DNA from 4 places in the Janthinobacterium sp. KBS0711 genome. Region 4 is predicted to be linked to each of the others. Evidence: predicted binding sites of a transcription regulator. Region 4 holds the regulator's gene; each other region holds the start of a gene.
What was found. The regulator FNR, encoded in region 4, switches genes on or off when oxygen is low (the NO sensors DNR and NnrR bind a similar motif). The targets are predictions, from matches to a motif close to TTGATNNNNATCAA.
Positions count from the first base shown of each region.

Region 1 (2,202 bases), on a different contig from region 4:
CACCTTTGCCGCCGCGTGGCTGGTGCCGCGCCTGGGCCGCTTCAACCAGCGCCACCCGCAGATCGAGGTGCGCGTGGAAGCCACGTCGGCGCTGGTCGACTTGCGCCGCGACAGGGTTGACGTGGCCTTGCGCCACGGCTTGGGAGATTATCCGGGCTTGCAGGTGACGCGATTGATGGCGCCCGTGCTGGTGCCCGTCGCCAGCCCCGCCCTGATGGCAGGCCAGCAGCCCATCACCACGCCCGGCGATTGTCTGCGCTACCCGCTGCTGCACGATACGGACCGCGCCGACTGGCCCTTGTGGCTGGCCGCGCATGGCGCCCCGGACGGCAGCGCCGATGCGGCGCGGGCGCTGCGCGGCTCGGCCTTCGAAGATGATTTTCTGTTGATACGCGCAGCCGAAGCGGGACAGGGACTTGCCCTGGTGCCGCAGCTCTACGCGCAGGAGGAAATTGCCGCGGGGCGCCTGGTGCAAGTGCTGGATTTGCCCTGGCCCGCGCGCTTTGCCTACTACCTGGTGGCGCGGCCCGACGCGGCCACGCGCCCTGCCGTCCAGGCATTCATGGCATGGATCCGCGAGGAGGCGCAGGCCGCGCGCTAGAGTCCATGCTCGCCTGCCGCGCACGACACGACGCCGCACAGGGCGCTGAATGGCACCGGCACGCCGGCGCGGCCCGTGGCGATGCAGCTTGCCGCCGGCACCACGGCCAGCAACAGGGCCAGGTAGGCTATCGCCTTCAAACGCCGCACGGAAGAACGACTGACGCCCGCAGCTGCGCCGCGTGGATAGCCTCTGCCCGCCTCTTCGCTGCCGCTTGCCGACAATTTCGTATGCATGTCCATCTCCTCTATCCACTGTGATCGGTCTTGCTTTACCGTATTTTGCTACATAAATTTACCAAATACAATAAATAAATTCACGAATAAATGGTTTTTCTTTATTATTAAAATAAGATCGATGGAATCGCAATATTCGTTTAAATCATTTTCATTCGAAGTTTCATCCAGATGGCTAGCCACGCCGCACGCATCCGGCCAAAGTTGATGTAGATCATAATTTTTTGAACAAGCTATTGCTATCCTGTAAAAAAATGACAGGAGCCCTCGATGAGCAAGACGCAGCCGAGCGACGCGCAGCACAACGTTGAACATGAGCGCCTGGGCAGCGCCTGGCAAGGCGTGCCGGCGCCCGATTATCCGGAGACAGCGCCGGAAGGCGCCACCCTGGACCTGCTGCTGAACGCCTGGCTGGGCAAGCTCACGGGTGGCATTTCGCCGGCCGCGCTGGGCAACGCGTATGCCGACTGGCTCAGCCACCTGGCGCTGGCGCCATCGAAGCAGCAAGCCCTTGTGCAGGAAGCGTGGAGGAAGATCGGCCGCTGGCAGCAGTACGCCATGCAATCGGCACTGGCTGGCGGCACCGCCGAGACGCCATGCATCGCGCCGCTGCCGCAGGACCGGCGCTTCGACGATCCGGCCTGGCGGCGCTGGCCGTACAACCTCGTCTACCAGGGCTTCTTGCTGCAACAGCAATGGTGGCACCGCGCCACCACGGGCGTGCGCGGCGTCGCGCCGCACCACGAGGATGTCGTCACGTTCACCGTGCGCCAGTGGCTCGACATGCTGGCGCCGTCGAACTTCATGCTGACCAATCCCGTGGTGCAGCAAGCCACCGTGGAAAGCGGCGGCGCCAGCCTGGCGCGCGGCCTGGTCCACGCGGCCGAGGACTGGCAGCGCGCCGCCATGGGGCCGTACGCGCCCGATACGCGCCGCTACAAGGCGGGCGAAAACGTGGCCGTCACGCCGGGCAAGGTGGTCTACCGCAACGACTTGATCGAATTGATACAGTACGCGCCCGCGACCGACAAGGTGCATGCGGCGCCGCTGCTGTTCGTGCCGGCGTGGATCATGAAGTTCTATATCCTCGACCTGTCGCCGCACAATTCGCTGGTGCGCTACCTGGTGGGCCGGGGCCACACGGTGTTCATGATTTCCTGGAAAAACCCCACGGAGGAAGACCGCGAACTGTCGCTGGAAGACTACCGCCAGCTGGGCGTGATGGACGCGCTCGACGCCGTTGTCCGCATCACGGGCGCGCCGCAGGTGCACGCGGCCGGCTACTGCCTGGGCGGCACCCTGCTGGCCATCGCCGCCGCCACGATGGCGCGCGATGGCGATGCGCGCCTGGCCAGCCTCACCATG
Region 1 covers NZ_LBCO01000033.1:286,779-288,980, reverse strand. Annotated here, with positions in the region: gene VM94_RS19985 (LysR substrate-binding domain-containing protein) at 1-601, shown strand, start outside; gene VM94_RS19980 (hypothetical protein) at 598-837, opposite strand; gene VM94_RS19975 (PHA/PHB synthase family protein) at 1,108-2,202, shown strand, end outside.
Region 1: the regulator FNR is predicted to act here: its motif matches at 1,042-1,055, upstream of VM94_RS19975 (PHA/PHB synthase family protein).

Region 2 (2,202 bases), on a different contig from region 4:
CTGGCGCGAGTCGCCGGCCAGGGCCTTGAATTCTTCCAGGCTCAGCTTGCCATCGAACAGGGCCGTCCAGCGGCTGTCCATGTCCTTGGCCTTCTTCGACAGCACATCTTGCGCCGGCATGCCTTCGTCAAGCGTGTTCAAAACCTTGTTCGCGGCCTGTTCGGTCAGGGTGGCGACATATTCCAGGCGGTCCTGGGCGTCGACGATCTGCGACGACGCTTCCGTCAACGCCTTGTCGTAGCCCAGTTCGCGCAGCGAATCGTGCAGCAGGCGCACGATGCCGCCCAGACGCTCGAACATCGGCTTGTCGGACTGGTCGACGGGATCGGCCGCGTCGCCAGGCGCGTCGGCGCTGGCTGCGGGGGCCGCTTCCGGCTCGGCTGGCGCGGCGGCCACCGGCGCCGCAGCAGCGGCAGGCACGGCGGCGCTGGCCGACACGGAGTCGAACAGCGCGTCGAAATCGTCATCCGCGATCACGGCGGGAGCGGGCGCGGCGGCTGGTGCGGGCTGAGCCGCGGCCGCACTTTGCGCAGATACTTCATCGAATAATGCGTCGAAATCATCAGCGGCGTTGGTCATATCCCTGCTTCTCCATAATTTGTCAAAATTCCGCCTGAACTGTGCGTTTTACAGACTGATACCCACAATTTCTCGATTAAGATGATTTGAGGCAATACCGCTGCGATGGTGCGAGTGTAGCAGGGCGCCGCCCTGTTGGTAAATCTCAAAACGCGCTTCCTGGTGCAAAGCTGGCCCACAAGAGCTTTTCCACCAGGAAATAAGTGTTCCTGCTGTTGTATTTTGAAATACTACCATTGGCGTGCGTGCAAGACCACGCGCCGTACAAGAAATCCTGCTTCCGGGCGCCTGCGCAACAGTGCGGTATGGACTCGTCGGACATCGTTGCAGCTAAACACGATCTTTCTGCCAATGTTGTCTATACTGAAGGTGCAGTTGTATTGATAATTATCAAGTCTTTACATGAATACAATGCTGCCGCCGCGTCTACAATAAGAGGCGTTGCGCGCGCTCAGTCACCGCCAAAGGACCTGCCATGTATAAGAAAATTCTGATCGCCACGGACGGCTCCACCGTCTCCAACTTGACAGCCTGTGCCGGCGTTGCCTTTGCCGAACAGATGCACGCCGACATCCTTGCCGTGTACGTGGCGCCCGAATACCAGTACCCGGTGTACATCGAGATCATTCCGCCAAGCTATCCCAGCGAGGAAGAATACCGCATCGCCATGCGCAAGGCGGGCGCCGACCATTGGCAGCCCATCCTCGACGCGGCCGCCAAGCGGGGCCTGGAAGCAACGGGCCTGACGGCGTTTTCCGACAGCCCGGCCCTGAAAATCGTGGAAGTGGCGCAATTGCAGCATTGCGACCTGATTTTCATGGGCTCGCATGGCCGCAGCGGCTGGGGGCAATTGCTGCTGGGCAGCGTGACCAACAAGGTGCTGTCGCACTCGAAATTGCCCGTGCTCGTGCATAGGCTGATCAAGGAACCTCTGGCGGAATAAGGGGTCAGATGGCCACGGTGGCCGCTGTTGCCGGCACATTAAGAAAAAGGCAAATTTTCGGCCGCTTCAGTTAAAATGACAACGTTTCTCGCTTTTCAACATTTGATTGTCCGGTGACGGACATAGCAGATTTCACGCATCCAGATTGCCCGCCTATGATACGTATTGTGATTGCCGACGACCACACCATCATGCGAGAAGGATTGAAGCGCATCCTTGACGGCGCGCCGGACATCGATATCGTGGGTGAAGCCATCGACGGCTTTGAAGTCCTCAACCACGTGCGCCAGGGCGGCTTCGACCTGTTGCTGCTCGACCTGTCGATGCCGGGCCGCAGCGGCGTCGACCTGATCCGGCAAATCCGCAGCGAGGCGCCCAAGCTGGCCATCCTGATCCTCACCATGCACGAGGAAGAACAATATGCGGTGCGGGCCATCCGCGCCGGCGCGCAAGGCTATCTGACCAAGGAAAGCGCGGGCACCCAGCTCGTGGGCGCCATCCACAAGGTGGCGTCGGGACGCCCCTACATCAGCGCCGAAGTGGCGGAGCAGCTCGTGCTCAACATCATGATGCCGAATGAAAGCTTGCTGCACAAACAGTTGTCGGACCGCGAATTCGAAGTCTTTTCCCTGCTGGTGGCGGGCAAGTCGATCACGGAAATCGCCAACAACCTGCACCTG
Region 2 covers NZ_LBCO01000035.1:262,091-264,292, forward strand. Annotated here, with positions in the region: gene VM94_RS24330 (protein phosphatase CheZ) at 1-579, opposite strand, end outside; gene VM94_RS24335 (universal stress protein) at 1,055-1,522, shown strand; gene VM94_RS24340 (response regulator) at 1,678-2,202, shown strand, end outside.
Region 2: the regulator FNR is predicted to act here: its motif matches at 960-973, upstream of VM94_RS24335 (universal stress protein).

Region 3 (2,202 bases), on a different contig from region 4:
TGCGCCGCCTGGCGGCCCATGCGGACCAGATCAAGGAAGAAGAGCGCAAGCGCATCGCGCGCGAAATCCACGACGACCTGGGACAGAACCTGCTGGTCTTGCGCATCGACGCCGACATGCTGGCCTCGCGCACGCATCGCCGCCACCCGCGCCTGAACGCCCGCGCCCGCTCGACCCTGGAGCAGATCGACGCCACCATCAAGAGCGTGCGGCAGATCATCAACGACTTGCGCCCTACCGTACTGGACCTGGGCGTGAATGCGGCCGTCGAATGGCAGGTGGCGCAATTTCGCCAGCGCACGGGCATCGCCTGCGAAGTGAGCGAAAGCCATGACGACATTTGCCTCAGCGATCAATGCGCGACGGCCCTGTTTCGCATCCTGCAAGAGTCGCTCAGCAATATTTCCCAGCATGCGAATGCCAGCCGCGTGCAAGTCAAGCTGGAAAAGTGCCGCGATACGGTGTCGATGAGCATCAGCGACAACGGCGTGGGGGCGGCCATCGACGGGCGCAACAAGCTGGGCTCGTTTGGCCTGGTGGGCATCGAGGAGCGCATAAAATTGCTGGGCGGTACTTTTTACATCGAAAGCAGCCCCGGCGCCGGCATGAGCGTGCACGTCAGCGTGCCGCTGGGCGCTGACGCCACCGCATTTCCCTACCAGGAAGAAAGCCGGGTCAGCAGCTGACAGGCGTACGCACGCATGAAGCAAGCTCAGCTTGCATATTTCGTAATTAGATGCAATATTGATGTAGAACAATTCAGCGCCCGCCCGCCATGGGCCAGGCATTCCTCGACCACTTGCCAGGAGCACGCACCCGCCGCTTTCCCTTGTTTCACCGTATTTCCCACAACGCTCTTTACCAAAGGACATTCATGGATACGAACGACAGTTTCAAGGCAATTGCCGATTTGAATTTGGACGCGATCAAGGTCAAGCTGATGCACCGCGAGTCAGGCGAGGGATGGAGCCTGGAGAAGGCGAATGCGGTGGAATTCGAATACCGCCGCTTCCTGATCCTGATGAAACAGTTTCCGGAAGAAGAAACGGCGCCGCTGATGGACGTCGATACCTTCTGGCACTACCACATCCTCGACACCCTGAAATATGCGGCCGATTGCGAACAGGTGTTCGGCTACTTCCTCCATCACTTCCCGTACATCGGCTTGCGCGGCGAAGACGACGAAGCGGCGCACCATCGCGTGGGCGAGCGCATGAAGCAGCTGTATGAACAAACGTTCGGGGAAGATTATATTCGCGCAGAAACGGCGTATTCGGGGCGCGCCGTACAGGCGGCGTATTCGGGACGGGCTGTGCAGGCTGCGTATTCAGGACGGGCTGTGCAAACAGCATTTTCCAGTGCGGCGGTACAGGCAACGGCCTACTCGGGCCGGGCCGTGCAAACGGCGTTTTCCAGCGCGGCGGTGCAGGCGACGGCGTATTCGGGCCGCGCGACCGGGGCTGCCAGCACCGCCTTTTCCAGCGCGCCTGCCTCACTGGCTGCAGCGGTGGTCAAGTCGTCTTCGACTGGCCTGGAAATGGGGCGTTTCTATATCGATCGTCCGGTACTGAACCGCGAGCCGCAATAGAAAAGCGGAAAACGGATGTGGCTGCCGCACGCGGCAAGCCTGACTTACCCAGACGGCACCTCTCAGTTTGCCGTCTGTCAGGCGCTCTTAGGCAGCCATCAACTCGCGCAGTTCACGAATGCTGAAATCGCTGATTTCATGCATGCGGATGAGGATCGTGGCGCCGATCGGCAAGGTGTTGTGACGAATCTTGCTGATAACAGGTGGCGCCACTTCCAGAGCTCGCGACAAGGCGGCATCGTTTTTCAGCTGCAGCTTGTCGATGATCGCATCAAGGACGCGATTCGGGTTGTAGGTAGGCAAAGAGGTAATTTGTTTGAGAGACATGATCAAAAATCCGTACTTGTTGTATTAGAGCGAAAAGAAACCGAATGTCTCTTTCACAATAATTCAGGGTAAACACACTAAAAAGCGCCATCACTTATGCGGCCTTTACGCCGCAAACAATATAATACACGCTATTGTTGATTTTTGCGTAACTTAAAGCAAAATTGTGATAATTGAAGAGAATTGACGCACTTGGAATGTGCTAGAGGATAACTCAAATCGGAAAAATTTGCTGCACGTCATCAATTTTTACGATGGGCAACACCGCTATGCATGAGCCAGGCTAT
Region 3 covers NZ_LBCO01000033.1:777,670-779,871, forward strand. Annotated here, with positions in the region: gene VM94_RS22120 (CHASE domain-containing protein) at 1-686, shown strand, start outside; gene VM94_RS22125 (glycine-rich domain-containing protein) at 875-1,588, shown strand; gene VM94_RS22130 (hypothetical protein) at 1,676-1,915, opposite strand; gene VM94_RS27925 (hypothetical protein) at 2,158-2,202, opposite strand, start outside.
Region 3: the regulator FNR is predicted to act here: its motif matches at 745-758, upstream of VM94_RS22125 (glycine-rich domain-containing protein).

Region 4 (2,202 bases):
AAAGCGCGGTCTTCATCGTGCCGCGCTAATGCAGGAAGGCCGGTCCCCGCATGGGGGCTGGCCGTATACACAGAAACACAGGAGAAATACCATGTCCGACAGTCTGAAACTGCAACCTCCCGTTGCCCCGTGGTACAAGCATCGCTGGCCATGGCTGCTGATGATCGGTCCCGGCCTGTCCGTGGTCGTCGGCAGCTTCATGGGCTATATCGCGTTTACGCAGCCCGACGCACTGGTGGTGGGCGATTATTACAAGCAGGGCAAGGCGATCAACCAGGATTTGAAGCGCGACACGATCGCCAGCAACCTGGCGATGGATACGACCCTGTCGTATGACGTCGCTGCAGCGCGCCTCAGCGGTTCCGTGCACAGCTTCGGCAAGGCGTACCAGGGGCCGCTGCAGCTGCACCTGGCGCATGCGACCCTGCCGGAAAAGGATATCAAGCTGCTGGTGCAGCCCGATGCGGCCGGCAATTTCTCGGTAGCGCTGCCGATGCTCGAGCGCAGCCGCTGGCAGGTGCTGGTGGAAAACGACAAACGCGAGTGGCGCCTGTCCGGCATCTGGACCTGGCCCGTGCAACGCAGCATCGCGCTGCACGCGGATGAAGAGCTATAACGTACAGCGCCGGGAAAAAACCGTAGCGAGCGGCAGTGATTTGTGGCTGAGAAGCGCAGCTGTGCTAGAGCACAGCGAGCATCGCAGGCCGCAAAGCGCGACGCGCAGTAGGTTTTGACGGTGCTGTTATTTGCAGACGTCCGTGCCGGCTGTAATGGCCTTCAATTTCGCCGGCTGCAGGATCTCGATCTCGCGGTTCGAGACACGCAGCCAGCCTTCCTTCTTGAATTTCGACAATAAACGGCTGACGCTTTCGATGGTCAGGCCCAGGTAGTTGCCGATTTCCTCGCGCGACATGCGCAGCTGGAATTTGCTGCTCGAATAGCCGCGCGCCTCGTAGCGCGACGCCAGGTTGACGATGAAGGCGGCAAAGCGCTGCGTCGCCTGCATATTGCCCAGCAAGAGCATCACGCTTTGCTCGCGCGTGATTTCCTGGCTCATCATGCGGTGGAAATGACGGAGCAGGGTCGGCATATTGCCCAGTAATTGTTCCAGGCTGGAAAACGGGATTTCACACACTTCGCTGTCTTCCAGCGCCACCGCATTACAGTGGTGGCGGTCGGCGCTGATGGCGTCCATGCCCAGCAGTTCGCCGGCCATCTGGAAACCCGTCACCTGCTCTTCGCCGCCCGGATTGATCTGGTACGTCTTGAAGTGCCCCAGGCGGATCGCGTACAGGTTCTGGAACGAGTCGCCGATGCGGAACAGCGAGGCGCCGCGCACGATCTTGCGGCGGCGGCCGATGATCTGGTCCAGCCTGTCCATGTCGCCCACATCGAGGCCCATCGGCAGGCACAATTGATGCATGCTGCACGTCGAGCATCGCGCTCGCAACGCTTCCACGTTCACTGTGGGCAAGGTTGGAGTGAGTAGCGCTTCAGTCATGTCGGTACCTTTAAGAAAGTGCAACAACAAGTTTACTGCATACCGGGTTGCCGTGTGCCAATTTCACCGTAATTTCGGCGAATAAACGACGTCCAGCCTTTAATTATATGGCAACATCGTCAAAAGCCCATGCGGAGAGGGCAATTTGCGTGGCGGCGCTTGCCAAGCTGGGGTATTGATAGGAAAATTCCTGACAGCATTATCTGCCGCCTGTGCCGCACGGTACTGAAAAGGAAATCATGAAGCCTCTCGGCATCAAAGCAAAAGTCGCGCTGGCTACCAGCCTGACCTCGATCGCCATGATCGCCCTGGTCACCATGATCCAGGTGCAGCACATGCGCGACGATTTCACCCGCGTCCTGCTGAGCCAGCAATCATCGCTGATCACCCGCACCGCCGCCGAACTCGACGACAAGCTGGGCATGCTGCTGCAGATCGTCACCCTGACGGCACGGCAGCAGCCGCCGGAACTGATCGGCCAGCCCGTCCAATTGCGCGACTACTATTCGCGCCGCTCGATGCTGGTGCTGTTCGACGACGTGCTGGTGCTCGACGCGCACGGCGCCGTCGTGGCCGACATGCCGGAAGTGGCGGGACGCGCCGGCATCAACGTCGCCGAGCGCGAGTATTTCCAGACCGTGCTGCGCACGCGCCAGCCCATGATCACCGAGCCGATGCTGGGCAAATCGAGCGGCATGCCC
Region 4 covers NZ_LBCO01000004.1:63,674-65,875, forward strand. Annotated here, with positions in the region: gene ccoG (cytochrome c oxidase accessory protein CcoG) at 1-29, shown strand, start outside; gene VM94_RS00855 (FixH family protein) at 92-616, shown strand; gene fnr (fumarate/nitrate reduction transcriptional regulator Fnr) at 743-1,501, opposite strand; gene VM94_RS00865 (response regulator) at 1,741-2,202, shown strand, end outside.